DNA from 4 places in the Actinoplanes sp. HUAS TT8 genome. Region 2 is predicted to be linked to each of the others. Evidence: riboswitches for the same ligand, from Rfam matches in the RefSeq annotation. Region 2 holds a riboswitch; each other region holds the start of a gene.
The links. A riboswitch is a leader RNA that binds a small molecule or an ion and turns the genes downstream of it on or off. The one in region 2 is predicted to bind cyclic di-AMP.
Positions count from the first base shown of each region.

Region 1: another riboswitch for cyclic di-AMP. It lies ahead of ACSHV8_RS27390 (NlpC/P60 family protein); the one in region 2 lies ahead of ACSHV8_RS39360 (coiled-coil domain-containing protein).
Region 3: another riboswitch for cyclic di-AMP. It lies ahead of ACSHV8_RS32525 (C40 family peptidase); the one in region 2 lies ahead of ACSHV8_RS39360 (coiled-coil domain-containing protein).
Region 4: another riboswitch for cyclic di-AMP. It lies ahead of ACSHV8_RS35175 (NlpC/P60 family protein); the one in region 2 lies ahead of ACSHV8_RS39360 (coiled-coil domain-containing protein).

Region 1 covers NZ_CP195646.1:6,108,399-6,115,354, reverse strand. Annotated here, with positions in the region: gene cydC (thiol reductant ABC exporter subunit CydC) at 1-309, opposite strand, end outside; gene cydB (cytochrome d ubiquinol oxidase subunit II) at 306-1,286, opposite strand; gene ACSHV8_RS27405 (cytochrome ubiquinol oxidase subunit I) at 1,299-2,717, opposite strand; gene ACSHV8_RS27400 (BlaI/MecI/CopY family transcriptional regulator) at 2,794-3,144, shown strand; gene ACSHV8_RS27395 (M56 family metallopeptidase) at 3,141-4,058, shown strand; cyclic di-AMP (ydaO/yuaA leader) riboswitch at 4,172-4,306, shown strand; gene ACSHV8_RS27390 (NlpC/P60 family protein) at 4,322-5,293, shown strand; gene ACSHV8_RS27385 (MarR family winged helix-turn-helix transcriptional regulator) at 5,440-5,901, opposite strand; gene ACSHV8_RS27380 (epoxide hydrolase family protein) at 5,955-6,956, shown strand, end outside.
Region 2 covers NZ_CP195646.1:8,854,170-8,861,125, forward strand. Annotated here, with positions in the region: gene ACSHV8_RS39350 (ABC transporter permease) at 53-949, shown strand; gene ACSHV8_RS39355 (ABC transporter ATP-binding protein) at 942-1,715, shown strand; gene ACSHV8_RS39360 (coiled-coil domain-containing protein) at 1,768-2,805, opposite strand; cyclic di-AMP (ydaO/yuaA leader) riboswitch at 2,812-2,948, opposite strand; cyclic di-AMP (ydaO/yuaA leader) riboswitch at 3,158-3,289, shown strand; gene ACSHV8_RS39365 (coiled-coil domain-containing protein) at 3,295-4,332, shown strand; gene ACSHV8_RS39370 (glycoside hydrolase family 65 protein) at 4,406-6,775, opposite strand; gene ACSHV8_RS39375 (HAD family hydrolase) at 6,801-6,956, opposite strand, start outside.
Region 3 covers NZ_CP195646.1:7,372,063-7,379,018, forward strand. Annotated here, with positions in the region: gene rsmH (16S rRNA (cytosine(1402)-N(4))-methyltransferase RsmH) at 167-1,249, opposite strand; gene mraZ (division/cell wall cluster transcriptional repressor MraZ) at 1,488-1,919, opposite strand; gene ACSHV8_RS32525 (C40 family peptidase) at 2,742-3,572, opposite strand; cyclic di-AMP (ydaO/yuaA leader) riboswitch at 3,579-3,765, opposite strand; gene ACSHV8_RS32530 (MurT ligase domain-containing protein) at 4,179-5,399, shown strand; gene ACSHV8_RS32535 (type 1 glutamine amidotransferase) at 5,433-6,146, shown strand; gene ACSHV8_RS32540 (TVP38/TMEM64 family protein) at 6,230-6,956, shown strand, end outside.
Region 4 covers NZ_CP195646.1:7,944,456-7,951,411, forward strand. Annotated here, with positions in the region: gene ACSHV8_RS35155 (DUF1360 domain-containing protein) at 1-131, opposite strand, end outside; gene ACSHV8_RS35160 (DUF6158 family protein) at 163-414, opposite strand; gene ACSHV8_RS35165 (hypothetical protein) at 501-920, shown strand; gene ACSHV8_RS35170 (DUF3817 domain-containing protein) at 933-1,250, shown strand; cyclic di-AMP (ydaO/yuaA leader) riboswitch at 1,452-1,587, shown strand; gene ACSHV8_RS35175 (NlpC/P60 family protein) at 1,602-2,573, shown strand; gene ACSHV8_RS35180 (sigma-70 family RNA polymerase sigma factor) at 2,659-3,660, opposite strand; gene ACSHV8_RS35185 (SDR family NAD(P)-dependent oxidoreductase) at 4,220-4,903, shown strand; gene ACSHV8_RS35190 (dTMP kinase) at 4,909-5,616, opposite strand; gene ACSHV8_RS35195 (nucleotidyltransferase) at 5,762-6,331, shown strand; gene ACSHV8_RS35200 (hypothetical protein) at 6,341-6,589, shown strand; gene ACSHV8_RS35205 (metallophosphoesterase family protein) at 6,586-6,956, shown strand, end outside.

The DNA.
Region 1 (6,956 bases), 2.7 Mb from region 2:
GCGCCGGGCGGTGACCTGCTCGGCCCAGGCGAGGAGTCCGCGCAGGGCGAAGGCACCGGCCAGGAGCGCGACCGCCCCGCCGCGTGATCCGAGGAGGGACCACGACGACGGGGCGACGATCCGGGTGAGCGCGACCGCGATGGCCAGGGTCGCCGCCGCTTGTCCGGTTCCGATCAGGGCGAGGAGGGCGACCCCGCCGCGCGAGCTGCGGGCGTGGCGCAGCAGGCGCGGGTCGATCGGGCCTTTCGCCACCCGCCGCTCGCCGGCCGCCGGGGACGGGGCCGGCGCCGTACGCGAAAGGGTTTTCACGACGCGATCCGTTCGCTCGCGATCCGGCGCCGGAAGACCCAGTACGACCAGGCCTGATAGGCGAGCACCCCGGGCAGGATGATCACCCCGGCCACGGTGATCAGCTTGAGCGCGGACGGGCTGGCCGCCGCCTCGGCACGGGTCAGCGACCACAGCGGGTCGAGGGTGCTGCGCAGCACGACCGAGCCGTGCGCGGTGAAGACGGTGACGACCGCGCCGGCGACCCCGGCCGCGACCGCCGCGAACGCGCCGCCCTCGCGGCCCTGCCGGGCCAGCATCCCGGCGATGAAGCAGATCACCGCGGCGACGAGGGTCAGCCGCGAGCCGGTGCCGACCCCGGCGAGCAGCAGGCCGACGGTGCCGAGGTTGCCGCCGTTGCGGGCCAGCGACACCGCCCGCCGGCGCACCGGCCCGGTGGTCCGCAGGGCCAGGAACGTGGCGCCGAGCAGGACCGTGCCGAGCAGGGCGGCCAGTGCGCCGAGCCCGGCGGCCGGGGTGATCAGGGGGGAGAGGCTGCGGCCGAGACCGGAACCGATCACGTCGCCGTCGGCGTTGAGGGCCAGCCCGTGGACGAAGATGCCGAGTTCGGCGCCCCAGAGCAGCACCACGCCGGCCGACGATCCGGAGAGGAGCCAGTCGCAGCGGCGGCGCCAGGCCGGTGAGTCGTGTTTGCCGCGGAACTCCAGGGCGACGCCGCGCACCGCGAGCAGCAGGAGGATGCCGACCATCGGCAGGTAGAGCGCGGAGAGCAGCACCGCGTACCAGTCGGGGAAGGCGGCGAACGTGACGCCGATCGCGGCGACCAGCCACACCTCGTTGCCGTCCCAGAACGGGCCGATCGTGCGGATGGCCGCGCCGCGCTCGTGCTCGTCGCGCCCGAGGAACGGGGCGAGCAGCCCGACGCCGAAGTCGAAGCCCTCGAGGACGAAGTAGAGCACCCAGGCGAGGACGAGGATCGCGAACCAGAAGGTGATCATGGGAGGAAGCTCCTAGTAGGCCGGGGCCGGCTCAACCGCGGGCGACTTCTCGGCGGTCTCCGAGACGAGTGGCTGCCGTGACAGGTGGACGACGAGCTTGTACCAGGCGATGGCCAGGAGTCCGTAGATCAGCGTGAACCCGGCAAGTGACGCGATGACTTCGGCGCTGGTCAATCCCGGTGAAATGCCGTCGGCGACCTTGGAGATCCCGAACGCGAGCCACGGTTGCCGGGCCGTCTCGGTGAAGACCCAGCCGAACGTGTTGGCGGCGGCCGGCAGCAGCGGCGAGAGCAGCAGGATCCGCTTGATCCAGCCGGGAACACCGGCCCCCATCTGCAGGAACGCGGGGAGCAGCGGGATCCGGAAGCGGCGCGAGGCGGACGAGGCCCAGAGGTAGTAGGCCGCGAGGGCCATCCCGGCCACCCCGGCGCCGATCATCAACCGGAACGTCCAGAAGGCCACCGGGATCATCGGTACGTAGCTGCCGGGACCGTACTGAGCCACGTACTGCGCCTGGAGGTCGTCGATGCCCTGCACGGTCCCGCCGAACGAGCCGGTGCCCAGGAACGACAGCAGGTGCGGGATCTCGACGGTGAGGAACGGCTTCTCGTGCCCGAGCTTGCCGATCGCGAACACCGAGAACGGCGCGCCGGTGGTCGTCTCGTAGAGCGCCTCGGCGGCGGCCATCTTCATCGGCTGCACCGCGGTCATGACCTTGCCCAGGTGGTCGCCGGTGATCGCGGTCATCGCCCCGCCGATCAGCATCAGCCACGCGCCGAGGCGGGCGAGCGTGCGGAACGCGGCGTCGGCCGTGACCCGCCACACCCCGATGGCCAGGAGCAGGCCGCCGCCGGCCATCGCGGCCCCGGCCATGGTGTGCGGGAACGCCGCGAGCACGACCTCGTTGGTGAGCAATTCCCCGAAGCTGGTCAGATGGGCCCGGCCGGTCACCGGGTCCAGCGCATAGGCCACCGGGTTCTGCATGAAGGAATTAGCGGCCAGGATTATGTACGCCGACAGCAGTGTCCCGACCGCGACGACCACGATCGTGGCCGCGTGCAGCTTCCGGGGCAGGCGTCCCCACCCGAAGTACCACAGCGCGAGGAACGTCGCCTCCAGGAAGAACGCGAGCATCCCCTCGATCGCCAGGGTCGGGCCGAACACGTCGCCGTAGAACTTGGCGAACGCGCTCCAGCCGAGCCCGAACTGGAATTCCTGCACGAGGCCGGTGACCACGCCGACCGCGAACGTGACGATCAGCAGCTTGCCGACGAACTTGGTCAGGCTCAGGAACCGCTCGGAGCCGGTGCGCATCCAGGTCAGGTGCAGCCCGGCGGCGACCGCGGACAGGCTGATCGACAGCGGCACGAACAGGTAGTGATAGATCGTCACGACCGCGAACTGCAGCCGGGTCAGGTCGAGCACGTCCATCGGGTGTCCCCCTCTACGACTCTTCGTAGTAGATACTACGAGACGTAGTACGACCGGCCCTAGTAGGATGGGTCACATGGCACTTGGCGGTCTCGAACGTGAGGTCATGGACCAGTTGTGGGCGTCTCATGTCCCTTTGACGGTCCGGCAGGTCTATCTCGGCATACTCGCCGACCGTGATCTGGCGTACACGACGGTGATGACCGTGCTCGACCGGCTGGCGAAGAAGAAACTCGTCGTCCGGACGATGGAGGACCGCGCCTACAAGTACGCCCCCGCGCAGTCCCGCGAGGAGATGACCGCCGCTCTGATGTTCGACGCGCTCAACGGCACTCCCGATCAGGACGCCGCGCTGGCATACTTCCTCGGTCAGCTGCCCCCCGGCGCGATCCGAGCCGCCCTGGACGCCACACCGAAAGAGACGTGACCGCACTTCTTCTAGGAGCCCTCGGGCTGACCCTCTCGCTGGTCGTCCCGGGCATCCTGGCCGGCGCCCGCTGGCCCGACCGTGCGCCGGTGGCCGCCGTCCTGCTCTGGCAGGCGCTCACCCTCGCCGGGGTGCTGTGCGCGCTCGGCGTGGTGCTGGCCGCGCCCGAGGAGTTGACCCGGGCGGCCGGCGCCGACCATCCGTGGGTGGTCGCGTCCCTGGTCTTCTCCCTGGCGGTGGCGGCCACGATCGTGATCCGTCTGCTGATCTCCCTGATCAAGGTTTCGGTACGGGCGAGGGCCCGGCGCGAGCGGCACCGGATGCTGGCCGACCTGCTCGACCGCGCGGAACGTCACCAGGAGCTGGGCGGTGGCGAGGTCCGGGTACTCGACGGCGCGCTGCCCCTGGCCTACTGCGTGCCCGGCCGCGAGCCGCGGGTCGTGCTCAGCGACGCGGTGCTGCGGATCCTGGACCGGGAGCAGGTGGACGCGGTGCTCGCCCACGAGCAGGCGCACCTGCGGCACCGGCACGAGCTGGTGATGGAGTCGTTCACCGCGTTCTATCAGGCGGTGCCGCGCCCGCTGCGGTCCCGGGCGCCGCTCGACGCGGTGCATCTGCTGCTGGAGATGGTCTCCGACGACGCCGCCCGCCGCCGCACGGGCCCGGCCCCGCTGCGCGCCGCGCTGGCCCGGTTGTCGGACGCCGTCCCCCTCGCGGAGGAGGCGCCGGCCGACCCGGCGGGTGAATCCCGCCGTCGCCGGCTTGACCGTCTTGCCGGACCGGCACCCCGTTCGACCGGTCTGTCGGTGGTCGCCGGAATCGCCGCGACCGGCCTGCTGGTGTTACCCACGGTGATCCTGATCGTGCCCTGGCTGGCGCAAGCCCTGGACGCGTGGCCGTTCCGCTCACTGTGAGTGCCGGAGGAAGTGCGGGTAGTTTCATCGTCGAGGCGCGCTTCATTTGCCCGCATGATCCGAGTACGGTGGTCCCCGGTTCGGCAGCCCCCCATCGTCCAACCGGCCGATCTGACGAGCCACCGCCTAATCGCCGCGAGGCGAGCCGGGGACCCAGGTTCCTCCGGGGTGAAGCCGTGACCTCGCGGCCGGGCGTGCTTCCCGCCCGAACCCGTCAGCTAACCCGGTCGGCGGCCGAGTGGAAGAAAGGACAACGCACCTACGTGAAACGGATAGGCGCGCGGGGTGTGCTGCGCGGTCTGCTCTGCGCCGTCATCGCTGCCGGGTTTGTTGTCAACGGACCTGCCGTCGCCCATGCCGATCCGACGTCGGACGTCGAATCCCAGATCGACAAGCAGTGGAACGAGCTCGAGCCCGTCATCGAGGACTTCAACGACGTGCACGGGAAGCTGCTCAAGCTGCAGAAACAGCAGAAGCAGCTGAGCACGACGCTCGCGCCGCTGCAGAAGAAGGTCGACGCGGCTCTGGGCGAAGTGCGCAACATGGCGACTGATGCCTACATGCAGGGTCCGCCGACCGCCGTCGGCGCGATCCTGAGCGGTTCGCCGACCAGCCTGACCGAGAAGCTGTCCCTTCTCGAGCAGCTGGCCGCCAACCGGCAGGCCTCGGTCAGCGACGTCGTGAAGCTCCGCGACAAGTACGCCGCTGACAAGGCCAAGGTGGACGCCCTGGCCACCGAGATCGCCACCCGGGACACCGACCTCAAGACCAAGAAGACGGCGATCGAGAAACAGATCGCCTCCCTTCAGAAGCTGCGACAGACGTCGTACGACGGGTCGGACGACGGGCCGTACAAGACCGGGCTGTGCCCGGCCGAGTACACCAACGACAAGGGCGGCCGCGCGGCGCAGAGGGCGTGCGACCTCGTCGGCAAGCCTTACGTCTTCGGTTCCGAGGGCCCGAACAGCTACGACTGCTCAGGCCTGACGAAAGCGGCCTGGGCGGCCGTCGGTGTGCACCTCGAGCACTACACGAAGGATCAGTGGACCGAGGGCAAATCGGTCAGCCGGAGCGAGTTGAAGCCAGGTGACCTGGTCTTCTACTACTCCGACGTGCACCATGTCGCCATTTACATCGGTAAGGGCATGGTGGTGCACGCACCGCACACGGGCGACTTCGTGCGGATGGCCACCATCGACCGCGGTCCCATCGCCGGCTATCGCCGGCCGGGCTGAGCCCACTCACGGTAGAAAGGCCGCTTCCGGTTCGCCGGGGGCGGCCTTTTTGCACCCCGAATTCCCGCGTACGCGGTGAAAGCCCCGCCTGCCATCGTCGCGGCCCCCTTCCCGGTCGATCGGACACCCGGGATGCTTCCAGGGGCCTACGACATTTTCGGGGCCGCCTCGGTGCTCGGCGTGACCGAGCCCACACTCCGGTGGTGGTCGAGGAGCCGGCGCAGCAGCGTGACCAGCTGCTCCCGCTCGGCCGGCGACAGCGGCTCCAGTAGCTCCTCCTGCACCTGAGCGGCCCGGACGGTCAGCTCCCGCGCTCGCGCCCGGCCGTCGTCGGTGATCGTGATGACGTTGCGCCGCCGGTCGGCCGGGTCGGGGGAGCGGACCACGAACCCGCCGGTCTCCAGTTCGTTGAGCGCGCCGACCAGGTCGCTGAGGTGGATGAGGGTGCGCCGCCCCAGGTCGGCCTGACTGGCCGGCCCCTCGGTGGCCAGCGAGTCGAGCAGCCGCAGGTGATAGCCCCGCGCCCCGGCCGCCGCGAACCCGTCGCCGACCAGCCGGTGGGCGTGCGCGGCGGTCTGGGTGAGCAGCCAGCTGGGTAGGTGATCCATGTGTCGACGATAACATTGGACGGATTAACGTTAGTCGGACTAACGTTATCCCTATGAACGAATTCCGGCTTCACCTTCCGCAGTCCGACCTCGACGACCTGGCCGACCGGCTGGCGCGCACCCGCTGGCCCGACGAGCTGCCCGACGCCGGTGACGAGTACGGCATTCCCCTGGCCCGGGTGCGCGCGCTCGCCGAGCGGTGGCAGCGGTTCGACTGGCGTGGACACGAGGCGGAGCTCAACTCGTACGCCCAATTCGTCTTTGACGTTGATGGCGACCGCGTCCACTTCCTGCATCTGCGCAACCCGGACCCGAAGGCGCTGCCCGTCGTGCTCACCCACGGCTGGCCCGGCTCGACCGTCGAGTTCCTGGACGTGGTGGGGCGGCTCGCCGAGCACTTCCACGTCGTCGTCCCGGCGATTCCCGGTTTCGGGCTGTCCGGGCCGACCACCCGGCGCGGCTGGAGCCAGCGGCGGGTCGCCGAGACGTGGGCGCGGCTGATGGGCGAGCTGGGCTATCGGCGCTACGGGGCGCAGGGCGGCGACTGGGGGTCCGGCATCTCCCGCCACCTGGCCGGTGTCGCCCCGGAGAGCGTCGTCGGCGTGCACGTCAACTACCTGCCCACGCCCGGTTCTCCGGAGGGGCTGTCCGAGTCGGATCAGGCACGGCTGGCCCGGACCATGGAGCTGGCGAAGAATCGGCATCCGCATCAGATGCAGTTCGCCACCGGCCCGCAGACGCCGGCCTACGCGTTCACCGACTCGCCCACCGGTCTGCTCGCCTTCTGGGCGGACAAGTTCGACCGCTGGTCCGATCCGGCCACGCCGGTGCCGGACGACCGGATTCTGGCCGACGTGGCCCATCACTGGTTCCACCGGACCGCCGGATCATCCGCCCGGCTGGTCCGGGAGAGCGGGGTGAACGTGCCGGTGACCTGCACCGCACCGCTCGGCGTGGCGGTCCTGCCGGGTGACATCACCCAGTCGATCCGGCCGTTCGTGGAGAGGCAGTACGACGTCCGGCACTGGACCGAATTCCCTCGTGGCGGGCACTTC
Region 2 (6,956 bases):
ATCACCGGAGTCCGCCGCCTCGTACCGGCAGACGAGATCGGAGCACCACCCCATGCCAGAGACAGCGGTTGCCGATACCGCTCCCGCGATTCCGCTCAAGGAACTCGCGCAGCGGCACGGCCTCACCTCTTCCGGACGGCTGGTCGGACCGTTGGAGTACCTCACCCAGTTGTGGGGTTACCGGCACTTCATCACCGCGCACGCCAAGGCCAAGACGGTCTCCGCGCTGGGCACGACGCACCTGGGCACGCTGTGGCAGGTTCTCACCCCGGCCCTGAACGCGTTCGTGTACTACATCATCTTCGGTGTCATCATCGGCACCGGCGCGAACAGCACGAACTTCATCGCGTACCTCTGTATCGGTGTTTTCGTGTTCGGTTTCTCGCAGACCATCGTCGGTCAGGGCGCCAACGCGATCACCGGAAACCTCGGCCTGATCCGGGCGCTGCACTTCCCGCGGGGCAGCCTGCCCCTGTCGACCGCCCTGGTGGAGATCCGCAACTTCGTCACCGCGCTCGGTGTGCTGCTGGTCATCGTGCTCTTCACCGGTGAGCGGCCCGACCTGACGTGGCTGCTGGTCCTCCCGGCGCTGCTGCTGCAGTCGCTGTTCAACGTCGGCCTGGCGCTCTTCTTCGCCCGGCTGGGTTCCAAGATGCGCGACATCAAGCAGCTGATCCCGTTCATCATGCGCTTCTGGATGTACGCGTCGGCCGTGCTCTACCCGGTCACCCGGTTCACCGATCACCTGCACGGATGGAAGCTGCACCTGATCGAGGCGAACCCGATGCTGGTCTTCATCGAGCTCTACCGGCACTCGCTGATGGAGAACGTCAAGCTGGCCGGCAGCCCGCAGCTCCTGTGGACCGAGGCCGCCATCTGGGCCGTGGTCGTGAGCATCGGCGGCTTCCTCTACTTCTGGCGCGGAGAGAAGGGCTACGGCCGTGGCTGACATCGAGAAGGTCCCGACCGTCATCGCGGACAACGCGCACATCGTCTACAAGATCGTCGGAGCGATCGGGGCGAACCAGGTCAGCCCGCTCTCGGCTCTCAAGCGGCTCGTGACCAAGACCAACTCGGCCAACGTGCGCGAGGTGCACGCGGTCAAGGGCGTCAGCTTCGTCGCCTACAAGGGTGAGGCGATCGGCCTGATCGGCAGCAACGGCTCGGGCAAGTCGACCCTGCTGCGCGCGGTCGCCGGTCTGCTGCCGGTGGCCCAGGGCGCGATCTACGCCTCCGGCCAGCCGTCGCTGCTGGGCGTCAACGCCGCCCTGATGAACGACCTGTCCGGCGAGCGCAACGTCGAGCTGGGCTGCCTGGCCATGGGCATGAGCCCGGCCGAGGTCAAGGAGAAGGCGGCCTCGATCATCGAGTTCTCCGGCATCAACGAGCGCGGCGACTTCGCCTCGCTGCCGATGCGGACGTACTCGTCCGGCATGGGGGCCCGGCTGCGCTTCGCGATCGCCGCGGCCAAGAAGCACGACGTGCTGCTGATCGACGAGGCGCTGGCCACCGGTGACGCCAAGTTCCGCCGCCGCAGCGAGGCGCGGGTCCGCGAGCTGCGCAAGGACGCCGGCACGGTGTTCCTGGTCAGCCACAGCGAGCAGTCGATCCGGGACACCTGCGAGCGGGTGATCTGGCTGGAGTCCGGCGAGATCCGCGCCGACGGCGACACCGAGGAAGTGCTCAAGGAGTACGAGACCTACATGAAGAAGTAGGTCCTCACGACGAAGCAAGAAGCCCGGGCCGTCGGCCCGGGCTTCTTGCGTATCAGGTCACTGACAGATGTACGTGATTCGTATGGTCGGTCGACGGCGTCCCGCCCGCACCCGAGTAGGACTTCCAGCCGCTGCTCGGCAGCCAGATCCGTTTGAACCAGATCACGTAGAGCACGCCGAGCGTGTCCGCGTTGTGGATGAAGTAGTTGGCCAGGTTCGTGCCGTACGTCTTGCTGCTGCCGGTCGCCACCCCGCCGAAGCCGCCCTTGTCGGCGGCGAAGTCGCAGGCCCGGCCCTTCGGGTGTTCCCCGCTGTTCTGATGCCGGAAGCAGGCCACGTAGTGGTTGAAGCCGGCCGCCTGGGCCTGCTTCAACGCGAAGTTCAGGCGCGGGGTGATGCAGCCGGTGGTGGTCGGATCATCCACGGTGCAGCCGCCGGAGAGGCTGCCGGAGGGCTTGGACGCGTCCGTGCTGCCGCCGGAGCTGCCCGAGTCGTCACCGGAGTCGCTGCCCTGGTTCGCTTCCTTGAGCGCCTGCTCGGCCTGCGTCTTGCGGGCGGCCATCACGTTCACCTGCCGCTGCTGGTCGACGATGGTCGCGTCGATCGCGGTCTTGGCCTTGACCTGATTGTCCCGGGTGGTCCGCAGGTCGGAGACGGCCTGGTTCTGCCGCTCGGCCACGGTGGTCAGCAGCTGGGCCCGGTCCAGGAAGCCTTCGGTGGTGTCGGCGCTGAGCAGCGCGCTCAGCGGCCCGAGCCGGCCCATCGTGTAGGCCTGCACGGCGTACATGTTCAGGGATTTCTGCTGGGGGCCGATCGCGGCGTCGAGCTCTTTGAGCGTCGCGGCCAGCTTGGTCTGCTGCGTCTTGGACGTCTGCAGTTTGGTCTTGGCCGTGACGTAACCCTTGGAGGCCTCGTCGAGTTTGTCGAGCAGGGACTTGGAACCGCCCTCACCGTCGTCGCCGGACTCCCCGGGGGCGGCGAGGGGCCGGGGTGCCGCGGAGGCCGGCGCGCCGGCGCCGACTATCGCGCATGCGGCGACCAGCAGCGCGAGAACCGCCACCCATCGTCGCCGCGCAGTCACATGCTGCACTGGCTTGTTTCCTTCCGTCGGCCGCCGGCCGGGTTAGCTGACGGGTTCGGGACGAAGGAAATCCCTACCGCTGTCGCGGATTCACCCCGGAGGAAACGTGGATCCCCGGCTCGCTCGTTGTTGCGATTAGGCGGCGGTTCCCTGGATGGGAACCGGGACCGACCATACCCACTCGATCGAGGAATCGACAGTTCTCGTACCCATTGCTACGGCCCGGTCACCACTGGTGACACCATTACGGAAAGTCGTTAACAGGTAACGGTTTTGACGGTTTCTCCGGTCCTGATACCGCGTGATATCTCAGGTAAACTGGCCGCCGGTCCTGCCAGGACGGCACCGCCCCCGAGTTGCCGGCAGGCCGCCGCCCAATCGCCGAAAGGTGAGCCGGGGAACCAGGTAGTTGGGGTGAATCCGCGTAATGCGGTAGGGATAGCTTCCGTCCCGAACCCGTCAGCTAACTCGGTCGGCGGTGACTAGGAAGGATTGTTGATGACCGCACGTCCCCGCCGGTGGCTGATACTTGCCCTGGCGCCGCTTGTGGCCGCCACCGCGATGTTCGTGGCACCGGTCACGCCGGCACAGGCCGCACCCAGCGGCAGCTCGTCGACCCCCGCGGAGGGTGACGACAGCGATGACCTCTCCGCGCAACTCGAGACGACCAACCGCCGGTTCGTCAACGCCAAGGCCGCCTACGCGACCTCGGTGAAGAACCAGGCCGCTCTGAACGTCAAGAAGGCCGCTGCCGAGAAGACGCGGGACGCGCTGATCCCCGAGGTCAACGCGATCGCCCGGCAGCAGTACGAGTTCGGCACGCTGAACAGCCTGAGCTTCCTGCTCCAGGCCAACGACTCGTCCGACTTCATCGCCAAGGCGGTCTCCCTGGAGGAGATCAACAAGCTTCACGACGCGAAGCTGAACGAGCTGAACACGGCGCTGGCGACGATCAACGACAGCAAGGCGAAGATCGACGCCGAGGTCAAGAACCAGAAGACCCAGCTCACGATCCAGCAGAAGCAGCACGACTCGGCCGAGGGCCAGCTCGAACTGCTCGGCGGCGGGACCGGCATCAACAAGACGATCACCAACGGTTTCGTCGACGCGGTCTCCAAGGTCGCGGCGCCGGCACCGCGCAACTCCGAGGGCGGCTTCTCGCCGGAGTCCTGCAACCAGGACGACCCGACGACCGACGGCTGCATCACCAAGCGCACCCTGCACCTCTATCAGGAGGTGAAGAAGGCCGGGTTCAACCGGTTCGTCGGCTGCCATCGCAACGGCGGTCCGTTCGAGCATCCCAAGGGCCGGGCCTGCGACTGGTCCCTGCAGAACAGCGGCTTCTCGGTGGCGCACAACGACGACATGATGCGGTATGGGAACGACCTCACCGCGTTCCTGGTACGCAACGCCGACCGGCTCGGGATCTACTACGTGATCTGGTACAAGCAGATCTGGTTCCCGGCGACCGGCAACTGGCACGCCTACCACGGTCCGAGCGACCACACCGACCACGTGCACGTGTCGCTGCTGTAGCGCTCGACGACAGCACGAGAAAGCCCCCGGTCCGCGTGGACCGGGGGCTTTTTTCACGCCGTACGCGAAGAAATCATGGATGCGGGGTGGCCCGGCGGACCGGAGCGCGGCCCGCGGGCTGCGTCGGCGAGGGACCGACCGGACCGGCCGACGGAATCGGCATGGTCACCGGGCGGACCTGGGTCACTTCGATTTCTTTGCCGTGGTGCAGCAGGGTGAGTCGGGCCGAGCCGCCGCCGTTGCGCAGCGAGTAGGTGACCTCGTCGGCGGTGACGTTGACTCGTAGGCGCAGGCCGTGCCAGAGCAGCGAGAAGTCGAGGTTGTTGATCCGGCTGGGCAGTCGCGGTGCGAACGCGAGTTGTCCGTTGAAGTCGCGCATGCCGCCGAGGCCGGCGACCAGGGCGATCCAGGATCCGGCGAGGGACGCGACGTGGACGCCGTCGCGGGCGTTCTGGTGCAGGTCGTGCAGGTCCATCAGGGCGGCCTCGCCCAGATAGTCGTGGGCCAGTTCGAGGTGCCCGGTCTCGGCTGCCATCACCGCCTGGATACACGCCGACAACGACGAGTCGCGGACGGTGCGGGCGTCGTAGTAGGCGAAGTTGCGGACCTTCTCCTCCGGGGTGAACGCGTCACCCCGGATGTACATGGCCATCACCATGTCGGCCTGCTTGACGACCTGCTTGCGGTACAGGTCGAAGTACGGGTAGTTCAGCAGCAGCGGATACCCCTCCGGCGGGGTGTTCTCGAAGTCCCACTCCTCCAACCGGGTGAAGCCTTCGCACTGCTGATGCACACCCAGTTCCTTGTCGTACGGGATGTGCACCGCCGCCGCCGCATCCCGCCACGACGCGGCTTCCTCGTCGTCCACACCGAAGCGGCGGGCCAGGTCCGGGTGCCGTTTGCAGGCGTCCACGGCGGTCATCAGGTTCTGCTGGGCCATCAGGTTGGTGTAGATGTTGTCGTTCACGATCGCCGTGTACTCGTCCGGGCCGGTCACCCCGTCGATGTGGAACCGGCCGTGCCGATCGTGGTGCCCCAGCGACCGCCACAACCGGGCCGTCTCCACCAACAACTCCAGACCACACTCACGCTCGAAGTCGTAGTCCCCGGTGGCCTGCACATACCGGCGCACCGCATCAGCAATATCCGCGCCGATGTGGAAACCCGCCGTCCCCGCCGGCCAATACCCCGAACACTCCTGACCACGGATCGTGCGCCACGGGAACGCCGCCCCCTGCAACCCCAACGTTTGCGCGCGCTCCCGCGCCAGATCCAGGGTCGAGTGCCGCCACCGCAGCACATCCGCCGCCGCCGACGGCTGCGTATAGGTCAACGCCGGGAGCACGAATGTTTCGGCGTCCCAGAACGTGTGCCCGTCATAACCCGGCCCGGTCAGGCCCTTCGACCCGATCGGGCGTTTCTCGGCCCGCGCCCCGGCCTGCAGCGTGTGGAACAACCCGAACCGGACCGCCTGCTGCACCTCCGGGTCACCCTCGACCCGCACATCAGAGTGATCCCAGAACGCGTCCAGATACTCCCGCTGCTGCTGGACCAAACCCTCCCAGCCGTCCAGACGGGCACTGGCCAGCGCCGCACCCACCTGATCCCGCAGGGCGGGCAGCGATCGGACACTCGACCAGCCATACGCAGCGAGTTTCACCACGCGTAGTTTCTGCCCCGGCTCCAACCGGCACGCCACCGTCGTGCGCAGCCAATCACCGTGGCCCTCGGTGGTGATCGCGTGCCGGCCCGGGGTCTCCACCAGATGCTCGATCGCCGTGGCCATCCGCAGATCACTGGCCTTGGTCCGATGCACCAGCAACCCACCCGAGCGCTGCTCCAACATCTCCTCGGCCACCAACGGCTTCTCCAGCACCGCCGCGACCCGCGGATCCTTACTACTCGGCGGCAACTGCTCGTTGGCCACCAACTCCGACTGCAGAATCAACCGGGCCGCCCCGTCCAAGGGCTCCACCTCGTACAGGAACGCGACGATCGCCCGCTGCGTGAACGACACCAACCGCGTCGTCCGCACCCGGATACCCTGACCCGACGGCGACACCCACTCCACCGTCCGTTCCAGGGTGCCGGCCCGCAGATCCAGACACCGCTCATGCGACCGCAACTCGCCGTAACGCACATCGAACGGCTCGTCATCGACCAACAACCGCATCAACTTCGCGTTGGTCACGTTGACCATCGTCTGGCCGGACTCCGGAAACCCGTACCCACCCTCGGCATGCGGCAACGGCCGCAACTCGTAAAACGAGTTCAGGTACGTACCCGGCAAGCCATGCGGCTCGCCCTCATCCAGATTCCCGCGTATCCCGATGTGCCCGTTCGAGAGCGCGAACACCGACTCTGACTGGGCCAGCAGGTCCAAGTCCAGCCGGGTCTCCCGGATGTGCCAGGGGTCGACGGGGTAGGCCCGTTCACGGATCACGGTCGTGCCTCTTCTTGAAGGTGAATTAGAGAAGTTCGGAAAGATCGGTGACTACGACGTCGGCACCGTTCTCGCGCAGCGCGTCGGCCTGGCCGACCCGGTCCACGCCGATCACGACACCGAAGCCGCCGGCACGGCCGGCCGCCACGCCCGCCTGAGCATCCTCGAAGACGGCGCAGCT
Region 3 (6,956 bases), 1.5 Mb from region 2:
GTGCTTGCTTCGCGCTTCTCGGAACCGCGCGTGCCGGCCTGGCGCACCCCCCGGGTGCCAGTCCCCTCGGTTCCGGCATCGCGGCTCGCCCCGCGCCCCCGCGCCCCGGCAGTGGACCGCGGTTGCGCCGTGCGGCCCCCCGACCGCGGCGCTTCGGTTCGCTCGCTCATGCTTCCCCCTCCCCCTCCTTCGGCCCCGGGCGTCGCCGCCCCTGTCCCCCGCCGTTCCCCGCCGTCCGGGGCCGCTCGCGGCCGGTCCCGGTGGGCTGGGTCGCCCCTTGCTGCCTCTCGTCGATCCGTTCCACCGCGCGCAGCTTCACCGAAGCCGCCCGCGGGTTCTCCGCCACCTCCGCCTCGCTGGGCAGTTCCGACCCCCTGGTCAGCAGCCGCAGCGTCGGACCGGTTCCGGGCAGTTCGACCGGCAGGTCGATCGGCCCGGTGCTACGTGCCCGCTTGGTGAGCGCACGCTTCACGATTCGGTCCTCAAGTGATTGATAACTCATCACCACAAGTCGCCCGCCGGGCGACAACGCGTCCAAAGCAGCGGGAACCGCCGATTCGAGCACGTCGAGCTCGCCGTTGACCTCAATGCGTAGTGCCTGGAACGACCTTTTCGCGGGATTTCCACCCGTTCGCCGCGCGGCGGCCGGAATAGCGTCTTTAATGAGCTCCGCCAGCCGGGCGGTCGAGACGATCCGGGCCTTCGCCCGCTCCCGCACGATCAACGAGACGACCCGCGGGGCGAACTTCTCCTCGCCGTACTGCCGGAGGATGCGCACCAGCTCACCCGGCTCGTACGTGTTGACGACCTCTTCCGCGGTCATTCCGCGGGACTGGTCCATGCGCATGTCCAGCGGAGCGTCCTGCGCGTAGGCGAAACCGCGGTCGGCCTCGTCCAACTGCAACGAGGAGACGCCGAGGTCGAACAGGCCGCTGTCGATCGCCGGGATCTCCAGCTCGGCGAGCACCCGGGGCAGCTCGTGGTAGACCGCGTGCACCAGGTGGATCCGCCCGGCGAACCGCTCCAGGCGGTGCCGCGAGTGGGCGAGCGCCTCGGTGTCCCGGTCCAGTCCGATCAGGACGGCGTCCGGGAAGCGCTCCAGGACCGCCTCGGCGTGGCCGCCCAGGCCCAGCGTGAAGTCGACGTGCACCGCGCCGGGCCGGGCCAGAGCCGGGCCGAGCAGCTCGAGGCAGCGTTCCAGCAGCACCGGAACGTGCGTGCCGCGCGGCTCCCCCATGTCGACCCCCATTGACCCACCCGTTCGCGTATCACTCGGTTGTTACCTGAAAAGCTGTCCGTGCCGGCCCGGCGCCCGTCCGTACCGCCAGATCCCCATCCGCTCTGTCCCGCACGCCGGTGTGACCCGGCGCCGGACACGCGCCTGGCGCCGGGGAAGAGGCGCCAGGAGCGGGAGCGGCTGGAGATCTCGCAGTACGGCAGCAGTGGCGTCCGGACCGCACTCCCAGCGGCCCACCGAGTGCCACGCCCTACAGTCCGCCGGGCAGCACCCCCTCCTCGATGTCGGCGAACTCTTCCTCGCTCGCCGAGAGGTAGTCGTCCCAGGACTGCTTGTCCCAGATCTCGACCCTGGTGCTGGCCCCGATCACCACGAGATCCCGGCCGAGACTCGCGTACTCCCGCAGGTGTGCGGGGATGGTGACCCGGCCCTGTTTGTCGGGGACCTCGTCGTGCGCGCTGGCGAAGAACACCCGGCTGTAAGCCCGGGCGGCCTTGTTGGTCACCGGCGCCTCGCGCAACTGACCGGCGAGACGAGTGAACTCCGGCATCGGGAACACGTAAAGACAGCGCTCCTGCCCCTTCGTGATCACGACACCTCCCGCCAACTCGTCGCGGAATTTCGCCGGGAGGATCAGCCGGCCCTTCTCGTCCAGCCGAGGGGTGTGCGTGCCGAGGAACATCGGCCCCCACCCCTTTGCCGGGACAGCCGCTCCTTCGCGGAGGAAGCGGGCCGTCTGTCAACTCGGGCCGGCAGGCTCTCGGTCGGATTCCTCGGTCCTGCCACTGGGCCCCACTCTACTCCACTTCCCTCCACCTGCAACCCGAAAGCGGCTGCTCGCGAACTGTTTTCGCGGACGTAATCCCAGTTCACAGGGGGTGGGTCGAAGTGGAGGGGTTCAGCATGATCCACCAGGTCCGGTTTCCGACATCAGGCGCACGAGGGTCGATAAGTCCGGCGCAAAACGGTCAAAACCTCGTCGGTGGAGTGGTCGCCCGCGCCGCGGGGAGGAAAGTGGAGGCCCCCCGGGGAGGAAAGTGGAGCCTCCGGGCGGCCGAATGTGGACCGTCCCGAGCCTCCACAAGCACCTCCGGCCCCTGTGGCCCCTCTCACCGCGCGACCCCGGGCGCCGATCCGCGCGGCCCGCCCCGGCCACCGGGCGCCGATCCCCGCGGCTCCCCCGCCGCCCGCGGCCCGCCCACCGTCGCGACTCCCCCGCCCCCGCGGCTCTCTCGCCCCCGCGACTCCCTCGCCCCCGCGACTCCCCCGCCCCCGCGACTCCCCCGCCCCCGCGACTCCCCCGCCCCCGCGACTCCCCCGCCCCCGCGACTCTCCCGCCGCCGCGGACCACCTCCGGACAGCACGAACGCCAGTGGGGCGTGACCCGGATCGGGTCACGCCCCACTGGCGGTGCTTCCTTACTTACTTGGTGCTGTCCGCCGAGCACTCGCATCGACCGAGATCCCCAGCAGCCGGATCCCGCCGACGAGCCCGGCGGACGACGTCACGCCGTCAGACGACGTACGACGTAGTTACTGCCGTAGATCTTGTGCTTGCCGACCCGGGCCCCGGTGTGCGGGGAGTCGTACATGTAGCCGCCACCGGCGTAGATGCCGGCGTGGTACCCGTACGACCCGGACCGGAAGATGATCAGGTCGCCGACCTTCTTGCTCGACTTGCTGACCGCCTTGCCGTAGTCCTGCTGGCCGTCCGCCTTGTGCGGCAGCTTCTTCCCGGCCGCCTTCTTGTAGACGTACTGGGTGAAGCCCGAGCAGTCGAACCGGCTCGGCCCGGCCGCGGCGAACTTGTACAGCGCGCCGGTGTGCTTCTTCGCCTCGGCGAGGACCTTGGCACCGCTGGTCTTCACGGTGATCTTCGCCTGGTGGGACGTCGAGGTGTACCCGGCGCCGGTGAAGAGCGTCCGCAGCCAGATGGTCGTCTTCGGCGAGGTGGAGAAGGTGACCGTACCACTGCTGGGAACGGTCTTCTTCGCGTAGAGAACCCACTTGCCGTTGACGTAGGCCTGCAGCCGGATGGTGCCCTTGGCCGCCTTGCCGGTCCGCGGGTCGACGGCCTTGGCGGTGATCCTGGTGCTGTTGCCCCACGCGATGGTGCGAACGCTGACCCGGGTGGTCAGGGTGGGCTTCACCTTGGCGGCCGCCTTCGCCGCCGTGGTGGAGATGACCGGGGTCGTCGTGGTCGCTGCCAGGGCGGGTGCCGATGCCAGCAACTGGCCGGCACACAGGCAAAGACCCAGGGACAGCGCGGCGGTGGTGGCGCCGGTGAGGCGCCGATTGCGGACCGCGCGGTGGCGGCCCGAACTGTGCTCGTGCACGGTTAGGAAATCCCTCCGGCACGCCTGCGAGGTTAGCTGTCGGGTTCGGGCGGGAAGGCTTGCCCGGCCACCGCGGTGGCTTCACCCCAAGGTCCGGGACCTGATGCGCCGTCGGGTGGGACGACGCGGGTCCGGACCGGAAATCTGGGTTCCCCGTCCCTGCCCCCGAATGCCTGGTCAGCTTTCTGGTACTTCACATGGTCGCGTCCACCGGTCCGGGGCAGGGCTCGGCGTGAACCGGTTGAGCGCGACCGGCGAGCGGTTGCCGCCGGCGGAATCCTTGGTACCTGAATTCCCTCATGATCGTCAGGTGCGAAATCGTCACTCTAAGTAGTTGGCACATTGGCCTGTGTCCGGTTTGTTATCTCCGCGAGACAAATGCCGTGACTCTACGAACTCACCTGAACACGCAAAGTTGATCGTCCCCAGTGAACCAGAACACACAATTTCTCAGGTGGTAACCCATTGGTGGCCGCGAATCGTTAGGCAGCGGCGCAAACGGGGTAAGCCGTACGGCCCACCCGGACCGGTCCGGTGATCCAGGCCTTCCGGCAACTCGACGTAACCCCCGGGTCCGGTACCCTCGCTGGCGTGACGGACGGGAAGATGCCATTACGGGCCATAGTCGCGACCACCGCGTCGAAGACCGCGGCCGCGCTCTCCAGGGCCGCGGGTCGCGGCGACGGTTCGGTGATCGGCGGCTGGATCGGCCTCAAGATCGACCCCGACCTCCTGGCCCACCTCGCGTCCGGCCGCGCCGTCGCGCTGGTCTCCGGCACCAACGGCAAGACCACCACGACACGGCTCACCGCGGCCGCGCTCGGGGTGCTCGGCCGGGTCGCCACCAACGGGTACGGGGCGAACATGCCCACCGGCCACACCTCGGCGCTGGCCAAGGAGGGGCACACCCCGTTCGCGGTGCTGGAGACCGACGAGCACTACCTGCCGCAGGTGATCCAGGCCACCCGCCCCAAGGTGGTCGCGCTGCTCAACCTCTCCCGCGACCAGCTGGACCGGGCGAAGGAGGTGGCGATGATGGCGCAGCTGTGGAAGACCGCGCTGGCCGGCCACCCCGAGATCCGGGTGGTGGCCAACGCGGACGACCCGATGGTCGTCTGGGCCGCGAGCTCCAGCCCGCAGAGCACCTGGTTCAGCGCCGGCCAGCGCTGGCACGACGACTCGTTCGTCTGCCCGGAGAGCGGCCATCCGATCGAGCGGGCCAACGGCGACTGGTGGTGCACCGGCTGCCCGCTGCGCCGCCCCACCCCCCAGTGGGTGGTGGAGGAGGACGGCGTCATCGACCCGCGCGGCGACTGGCACCTGGTCAAGCTGCAGCTGCCGGGCAAGGTCAATCTGGGTAACGCGGCCACCGCGCTCGCGGTCGCCGGTGAGTTCGGCGTTCGTCCGATCGAGGCGCTGCCCCGGCTCTCCCGGGTGACGTCCATCGCCGGGCGGTATGCGCAGGTCGACCGCGACGGGCGCAACATCCGCCTGCTCCTGGCGAAGAACCCGGCGAGCTGGCTCGAAGCGTTCGACATGGCCGACCAGGCGCCGACCCTGCTCTCGATCAACGCGCGGGACCCCGACGGGCTGGACACGTCCTGGCTGTGGGATGTCGACTTCGCCCCGCTGCGGGACCGTCCGGTGCTGATCACCGGCGACCGGGCGTTCGACCTGGCCGTCCGCCTCCAGGTGAACCAGGTTCCGTTCCAGCACGTACACACCTTCGACGAGGCGCTGGCGCAGGTGCCGCCGGGCCGTCTCGAGGTGATCGCCAACTACACGGCGTTCCAGGACATCCGAGCGGGACTCGACCGTGTCAACTGAGCAGTTCCGCACCGGGAAACAGAGGTCTCGAGCATGAACGACAGCACGCTGCGGATCGTGTGGATCTACCCCGATCTGCTGTCGACCTACGGCGACCGGGGCAACATGCTGATCCTGGCGCACCGGGCGGCCGCTCGCGGCATCCCGGTGGAGACCTACGAGGTCCGCTCGGACATGCAGATGCCCACCACCGCCGACATCTACCTGATCGGCGGCGGTGAGGACGGCCCGCAGGCCCTCGCCGCCCAGCGGCTGATCACCGACGGCGGTCTGCACCGGGCGGTGGCCCAGGGCGCCTCGGTTCTGGCCATCTGTGCCGGTTACCAGCTTTTCGGTCACTCGTTCTTCGCCAAGGGGACGAAATGTTCGGGCCTGGGGCTGCTCGACATCACGTCCGACCGGGGTGAGACCCGGGCGGTCGGCGAACTGCGGGGCGACATCGACCCGCGGCTCGGCCTGCCCCCGCTGACCGGTTTCGAGAACCACGGCGGCCGCACCCACCTGGGCGCACACGCCGCACCGCTGGCCCGGGTGACCGGGGGCATCGGCAACGACGGCCAGACCGAGGGGGCGTGGGCCGGCAAGATCATCGGAACCTACAGTCACGGTCCGGCGTTGTCTCGCAACCCAGCGCTAGCCGATCTGCTACTCCGTTGGTCCACCGGCGCGGATAGGCTTGCGCCCCTCGACGACTCCTGGGCCGAACGGCTCCGGGGCGAACGGCTCTCCGCCGGGCTACCGGCCTGAGGGCCATACGACGACGAAGACGGGCGCGGAACAACCGGAACGACCTTGTCCTGAACCGACGACAGTTGGGGCGGTAGGCCTGCATGACCGACAAACCTGATCACTCCACGGGCACACGTCCCGGGGACTCTCAGGCTGCGCCGCTCAGCCGGCCCACCGCCACGGCCCTCCTCGACCAGGCCCCGTCCCCGGCCGGCCCGGCTCAGGCCTCGGCCACCGCGCTCGACCCGGCCGCGGTTCTCGACCCGGCCGCGGCAGCTGCTCAGCCGGCCGGTGCGGTTGCGGCCGGTGCCGTTGCCGCCGCCTCGGTGGCCGACCCGGCCGAGGTCGAGAAGACGCCGATGAGCCGCAAGCACCGGTTCATCCGGTTCGGGCTGCTCACGGCCGCGATCGGTGGTCTCGCCGCGGCGGCCGCCCTGCTCCCGATGCGGGAGATCGGCGACGCGGTCGTCGCCCTGGGCCCCGGCGCCGCCGTCGCGGTCGCCGTCCTCGGCGGTCTCCTGTTGTCGGTCCTGGTCCCGCGCACCGCGGTCACCGTCGCCTGCGGCGCCCTGCTGGGTGCCGCCACCGGCGCGATCGCCGCACTGGCGGCCGCCGTGATCGCCGCCACCGCCACCTACTACCTGGGCCGCTGGGCCGGCCGCGGCGTCCTGCAGGCCAAGGCCGGCGGTCGCCTGGCCCGCCTGGACGGCTGGCTGAACCGCCGCGGTCTCGCCGCCGTCCTCCTGGTCCGTTTCCTGCCGCTGGCCCCGTTCGGCCTGGTCGGCTACGCCTACGGCACCACCAGCGTCTGCCGCAAGCGTTACCTGC
Region 4 (6,956 bases), 910 kb from region 2:
GCGGCCGCGGCCAGGCTGGCCGCGAGTGCGCCGAACGCCCCCATCGCGGCCAGGTAGCCGCCGAGCGGCCGGTGGTCGTGGGGCGCGTAGGCGCGGGCCACCGCGGCGGCCTTCTCCTGCAGGGTGGACATGTGTGGGGGGGTCCCTTCGGCGAGGCGAGGGTCAGAACGCCTGGGTGAGCCTTTCCGGGTCGACCTCGCGCCCGGGGAAGCGGGCCATGTACTCGGTCTCCAGTTCCGCGGTGCGCCGGAAGTGGTTCTCCAGCGCCGCGTCCGGCCCGTGGCGCAGCGTCTCCAGCCGGGTTCGATGCAGGCTGGCCAGTTCGCGGAACAGGTCGTCGTCGGCCAGTACCGCGGGGTCGACGCCGGTGCCGAAGTCGGCTGTCGCGCCGGTCGAGGATCGAGCGTCCGCCATGGTGCGCCTCCGCTTGCGATTCGAGGTCCGTGTGTTGACGCTTGCCCGTGCGGGCGATCACCAAACCCGCCGGTAGTCTCGTGGGCATGAAAGGGCTGTGGACTCCGGCGTGGATCGCCCGGCACGTCCTGGCGCTGGTGCTGACCGCGGGTTGTCTGGGGCTCGGGTGGTGGCAGTTCAGCCGGGCGACCGGGGGCAACTCCCTCAGCTGGGGTTACATGTTCGAGTGGCCGGTCTTCGCCGGTTTCGTGGTGTTCATCTGGATCCGGGAGATCCAGCTGTTCCGCCGCAAGTCCGACCCGGCGGGCGAGGAGCCCGCCGTCGAGGAGCCCGTGGTCCACGATCCGCAGGCGCCGGTCACCCTGGGCCGCCCGGTCCGGGTCGCCGTGCGGCCGGCCGCGTCGGCCGAGTCCGACTCCGAGCTTCAGGCCTACAACGACTATCTGGCCTGGCTGGCCGAGCACCCCGGCGCCCGCCCGGCCGATTACCGCACCGCCAAGAAATAAGGAGATCCCCCCGTGCAGGGCGCCCTCACCCGCTATCGGATCATCGCCTGGATCGTCGGCGTGTTCCTGGTCGTTCTCGTGCTGGTCGGCATGCCGCTGAAGTACATCGGCGACAACGACACGGTGGTCGCGGTGATCGGCCCGCTGCACGGCTTCCTCTACATGATCTATCTGCTCCTCACGTTCGACCTGTCGCGCCGGGCGCGCTGGCCGTTCCGCCGGATGATCATCGTGATGCTCGCGGGCACCATTCCGTTCTTCTCGTTCTGGGCCGAGCGCCGGGTCACGCGCCGCTGGGTTCCGAATGCGGAACTCGCCGCCGCCCGCTGAAAAGCTCATCTAAATAACGCTCAGCGCGGGCCGAATGACAGCCGGTTATCGGGATTAAGTTCGCAAGACCGACTATTGCCAAATTTCACTCGGCCAGTACTTGATTTTGTTTTCTACCCCGATAAGTTGATGCGGTTGGTTCGGTCCGCAGCCACAAACCTGCCGTGGCGCCGGCCAACGCCGCCGAATCATGGGCGGCGCTCGGCCCATCCCCCGGGCCGGTGCCGCCGCGAACCGGGGAACCACTTCCTGGGGTGAATCCGCGTTGTGAGCGGTAGGGCCAGTCTTCCGAGCCCGAACCCGTCAGCTAACCCGGTAGGCGGCCAGAAGCGGAAGAAGGGCCCCTGACCAGTGCCACACCCCCGTACCAGGCTCCGGGCGCTGGTGGTCGCGCTGACCGCGTTGGCGATCACCACGTCGGGAGCTACCGCCGCGCACGCGGCCCCGTCCAAGGCCGAGCTGGAGAAGCAGATCACCACCGCTTCCAACAAGCTCGAGGACGTCACCGAGGCATACAACAACAGCAAGATCGCCCTGAAGAAGACCCAGGGCGACATCACCAAGCTGAACGCCTCGCTGAAGCCCGCCCAGGCGGCGCTCACCCAGGCCTCCGCCCGCATGCAGAAGATCGCCACCTCGTCGTACATGACGGGACCGGTCGGGCCGGCGGAGATCCTGCTCAGCAGCAACCAGAAGGATCTCCTGCAGCGGATGAGCTACCTCGAGCAGCTCAGCCGGTCGAACCAGCAGGACATCGACGCCTTCACCGAGACCACGCAGACCTTCACGGACCGGCAGACGGCTCTCAAGACGCAGCAGACCAAGCAGACGCTGCAGTCCAAGGAGCTGGACGCCCAGACCACGAAGATCAAGAAGGACCTCAAGAAGCTGTACGACATGCGTGAGGACCTCTACGGCAGCGCCACCGAGAACTCGGGGTCCTACACCGGTCCCATCCCCACCATCTCGGGTGACGCCGGTGTCGCGGTGACCTTCGCGTTCAAGCAGATCGGCAAGCCGTACGGTTTCGGCGACGCCGGCCCGAACTCGTACGACTGCTCGGGTCTGACCATGGCCGCGTGGGCCAAGGCCGGCCACACGCTGCCGCACAGCGCCGCGCAGCAGAAGAACAAACCGTACGCCCAGTTCTTCACCGACAAGAGCAAGCTCCAGCCCGGTGACCTGGTGTACTACCGCAGCGGCGGGCACGTGGCGATCTACGTCGGCGACGGCATGATCATCGACGCGCCGTCGGCCGGGCGGGACGTCCTGCATCGCAGCATCAACATCATGACCCCGGACGGATACGGCCGGGTTCTGTAACACCGCGGACAAGCAGAAGGCCGGTGCCCCTCGGGGGTACCGGCCTTCTTCGTGCTGTCGGTCGATCAGAAGTTCTGTCGGTGGATCAGGCGGCCTGCAGGCCCTCGGCCCGGGCCAGCTCACGCAGCCGGCCCAGCGCCTGGATCTCCAGCTGGCGGATCCGCTCCCGGCTGAGCGAGAAGCGCGAGGCCACCTCGGTCAGCGAGTGCTCGCGGCCGTCCTCCAGGCCGTACCGCGCCCGCATGATGCCGGCCGAGCGGTCGTCCAGGTGGTTCAGCAGGCCCTCGATGCGCTGGCGCTCCAGTGCGCTCAGCACGATCTCCTCGGGCGACGGGGCGTCGCTGTCGGCGACCAGGTCACCGAGGTTGGTGTCGCCGTCGTCGCCGACCGGGGTGTCCAGGGACACGGTGTCCTGGGCCCAGCGGGTCAGCTCGTTGACCCGCTCCACGGTCACGCCCAGGGCGGCCGCGATCTGCTCCGGCTCCGGGTCGCCGCCGAGCTCGCGGACGAGCTGGCGGGTGACGTTACGCATCCGGTTGACGTCCTCGACCAGGTGCACGGGGAGGCGCACGGTGCGCTCCTGCTGGGCGATCGCCCGGCTGATGGCCTGGCGGACCCACCACGTCGCGTACGTCGAGAACTTGTAGCCGCGCTCGTAGTCGAACTTCTCGACGGCGCGGACCAGGCCGGTGTTGCCCTCCTGGATCAGGTCGAGCATCGGCATGCCGGAGCGCACGTAGCGGCGGGCGATGGAGACGACCAGCCGAAGGTTGGCCCGGATGAACAGGTCTTTTGCCTTGCTGCCCTCGGCGACGATCCGCTCGAGCTCTTCCCGGCTGATGCCACGACGCGCCTCGCCCTGCTCGAGCAGGTGCTCGGCGTAGAGGCCCGCCTCGATCGACTTGGAGAGCTCGACCTCACGCGCGGCGTCCAACAGCGGCGTCCGGGAGATTTCGTGCAGGTAGACTCCGACGAGGTCGCGCTCCTCGGCAACCTGGTCGGTACGCATCACGGTGTTCTTCTCCACGTTGCCCACGGTCCCCTCATTGCCGTCACTAACCCTGTTACGGGCAATACCTGCGTCCATCAGCCCTCTCCCGTAACGTCCGCAGCTCGTGCATTGCGGTTGCTGACATCTACACAACAAATGGCTGCCTGCGCTGATTCCTGCCGGCTGATCGAAAGTGTCACGAATGCCTGGGTCTTACCTGAGAGCCCAGTGCGCGGTAGCTGAGCGCGATCTCTCTGCGACCGTCTTGCGGATAGACGGATACCCGTACCGCGCCTCATAACACCATCGGCCTCTCATCGTCCACAGCGACGGGCATCACCTGGGCGCCGCGATGCTCGTCACCCTGGTGCGGACACCCGGTATTACGGCTTGTTCGCCCTTGGGGTTCACGTGCAGCATCGACCGGTCGCCGACAGGCCTGAAACAAACGCGAACATCGAATTGATCGCGTCCGACCCGGCCGCGCCGGCCGAACGGGACCATCGGCCACACTGCGGCACGCCACGCCTCTTTTCACTCGCCCGCACGGGTGACGTTCCCCGATGCGGTGACATTCCCCGTGAGGGCCGCTGGGGGGCGTGGTAGTGAGGAAAAGCACACCCACGGCCGGGTGACAACCTGTTCGGATCTCCCCATGACCAACACTGCTCTTGTGACGGGCGGCACCGGCGGGCTCGGCTCCGCCACCATCGCGGCGTTCCTGGCCGCGGGGTGGCGGGTGGTGGCCCCGGCCCGTCCCGGCTCCGTCGACCGGCTGCCGGCCGGTGTCGTCGCCGTTCCGGCCGACCTGACCGACCCGGCCGGTGCCGCCGCTGCCGCGACGGCCGCCGCCGGCGATCCCGAGGCCCCGCTAACGGCGGTGGTCAATCTCGTCGGTGGGTACGGCGGTGGCGGCCTGATCGCCGACACGCCGGTCGAGGAGTTCGAGGCGATGTTCACCGCCAACCTGCGTCCCACCTACCTGACCACCGCGGCCGCGCTGCCGCACCTGGTCGCGGCCGGTGGCGGCTCGGTGGTCTGCGTCTCGTCCCGGGCCGCGCTCGCGCCCTTCCCCGGCGCGGCCGGGTACATCGCGTCCAAGGCGGCGGTGCTCGCGTTCGCCGACACGGTGGCTGCCGAATACAAGAAGCAGCACGTGCGCTGCAACACGGTGCTGCCCAGCGTGATCGACACGCCGACCAACCGGGTGTCCATGGCGGACGCCGACCAGAGCCGCTGGGTGAGCCCGGCCACGATCGCGCAGACGATCCTGTTCCTGGCCTCGGACGCCTCCGGGCCGATCAGCGGGGCCCGGATCCCCGTTTACGGCCAGGCCTGACCCGCTCAGAGAGACTCAGCGAGTTGCCAGCCGAGAACCGCGGCTCCGGCAACCACCGGCACGCCGGCCAGCACCAGGGTTCGCACGCGGACCCGGCGCTGAGCCGGCACGGCCGCCTGGGTGAGGGCGGCGCCGATCGCGGACCGGATCTCCTCCGGTGAGCGATTCGCGTCGATGACGACAAAGTTCGAGAACTCCGGCATCGACCGGTACGCGCGGTCGGCCGCGGTCAGGTACTCCATCGACTCGTGGTCGGTGCCGCGGCGGACGATCCGCTGCTGGGCCACCGCCGGGTCGACGGCCAGGAAGAACGTCACGTCCGGGCGCGGGAAGAAGCGGTAGGCGAGCCGGGCGCGCCGCTCGGCGGCCGGGCCGGCCCCGTGGGCGCGCAGACTCGCGTACTGGCACACCGCGAAGCGGTCCATGACCGCGACCTCCCGGCGGACCGCGCGCCGCAGCAGCGTCCGGGCGATGGCGAGCCAGCGCAGCAGGGACTCGGTCAGGAGCATGAGCCGGCGGCCGAGCAGGTCCTCGGCGTCACGGCGGCCGAACCGGACGGCCAGCCGGCCGAACCAGGCCCGCCCGCCCGCGTTCTGCCGGTAGCGCGCCGGGCGGCCGGCCGCGGCGAGGCTCTCGGCCAGCAGGCGGGCCTGCGTGGTCTTGCCGGAGCCGTCGATGCCGACCAGGGCGATGGTGCGCACGGGAGAGGACATACCAACCGACGGTAGCCGGGCCTCGCACGCTGCGTTCCTCCTCGTAATGCCGTCGAAGCGGGCCAGAATGATCACCGAGGGGGTTCAAGGTGCGGCTACCCGGGGTAGTCGTCATCAATTGGACAGGCGAGCACAGGAGGGCACCATGCCGCACCGCGTCGACGAGGGGCTGGCCGGCACGATGAAGCGTGTCGCCGCGGCCCTGAAGACGGCGGAGATCCCCTTCGCGCTGGGCGGCAGCTTCGCCGTGTACGCCCACGGAGGGCACTCCAGCGATCACGACGTGGACTTCCTCATCCGCGAGCAGGACAAGGAACGGGCTCTGCAGGAGCTGGCCGGGGTCGGCTTCGAGACCGAGGAACCGCCGGAGGACTGGCTGGTCAAGGTCTTCGAGGAGGGCCGGATGGTGGATCTGATCTTCCGTCCGGTGGAGACGCCGGTCACCGACGAGACCCTGGCCGACACCGAGCGGATCTCGGTCGAGGCGATCTACATGCCGGTGCTGTCGGCCACCCAACTCATGATCCACAAGCTGCTCGCGTACAGCCAGCACCACTGCGATTTCGCGCAGGGGCTGCCCGTGGCCCGGTCGCTGCGCGAGCAGATCGACTGGGAGCGGGTGCGACGCGAGACGGCGACATCGCCGTACGCGGAAGCCTTTCTGGTTTTGCTCGATCGCCTTGACGTCGTGCCATTTCCGCCAGAGGAGGGGTAGGGGCCTGAGATGACCAAACAGATCGATCTGGAAGCCGAGATCCAGCGGCTGCTGACCGAGCACGACCGGATCGCCGAGCAGGGTGTCACCGTGCAACGCCGGGAGAACGTGCTGGTGCTGGGCGGTGAGGTGGAGAGCGCGCAGCGGCGGGACGAGATCTGCCGGCAGATCACCGCGCGCTACCCGGACCTGGAGATCGCCTGCGACATCGGCATCACCCGGACCCAGGCGCCGGCCGAGGTGGAGGAGATCTCATGATCCGGATCGCCGCCGTGGGCGACGTCCACGTGGACAAGGACGTGGTCGGCCGGTACCGGCCGGCCCTGGAGGAACTGCCCGATCGGGCCGACGCGCTGCTGATCGCCGGCGACCTGACCCGGCACGGCACGGTCGACGAGGCCAAGTGCTTCGCCACCGAGTTCGGCGGGCTGGGCGTGCCGGTCGTGGTGGTGCTCGGCAACCACGATCATCAGAGCGACAGGCAGGACGAGGTGACCGAGGTGCTCACCGACTCCGGGATCACCGTCCTGGAGGGCACGGCGACCGTGCTGGAGCTGCACGGGCACCGGCTCGGCATCGCCGGGACCAAGGGGTTCGGCGGCGGCTTCAAGGGCGCCTGCGCCAG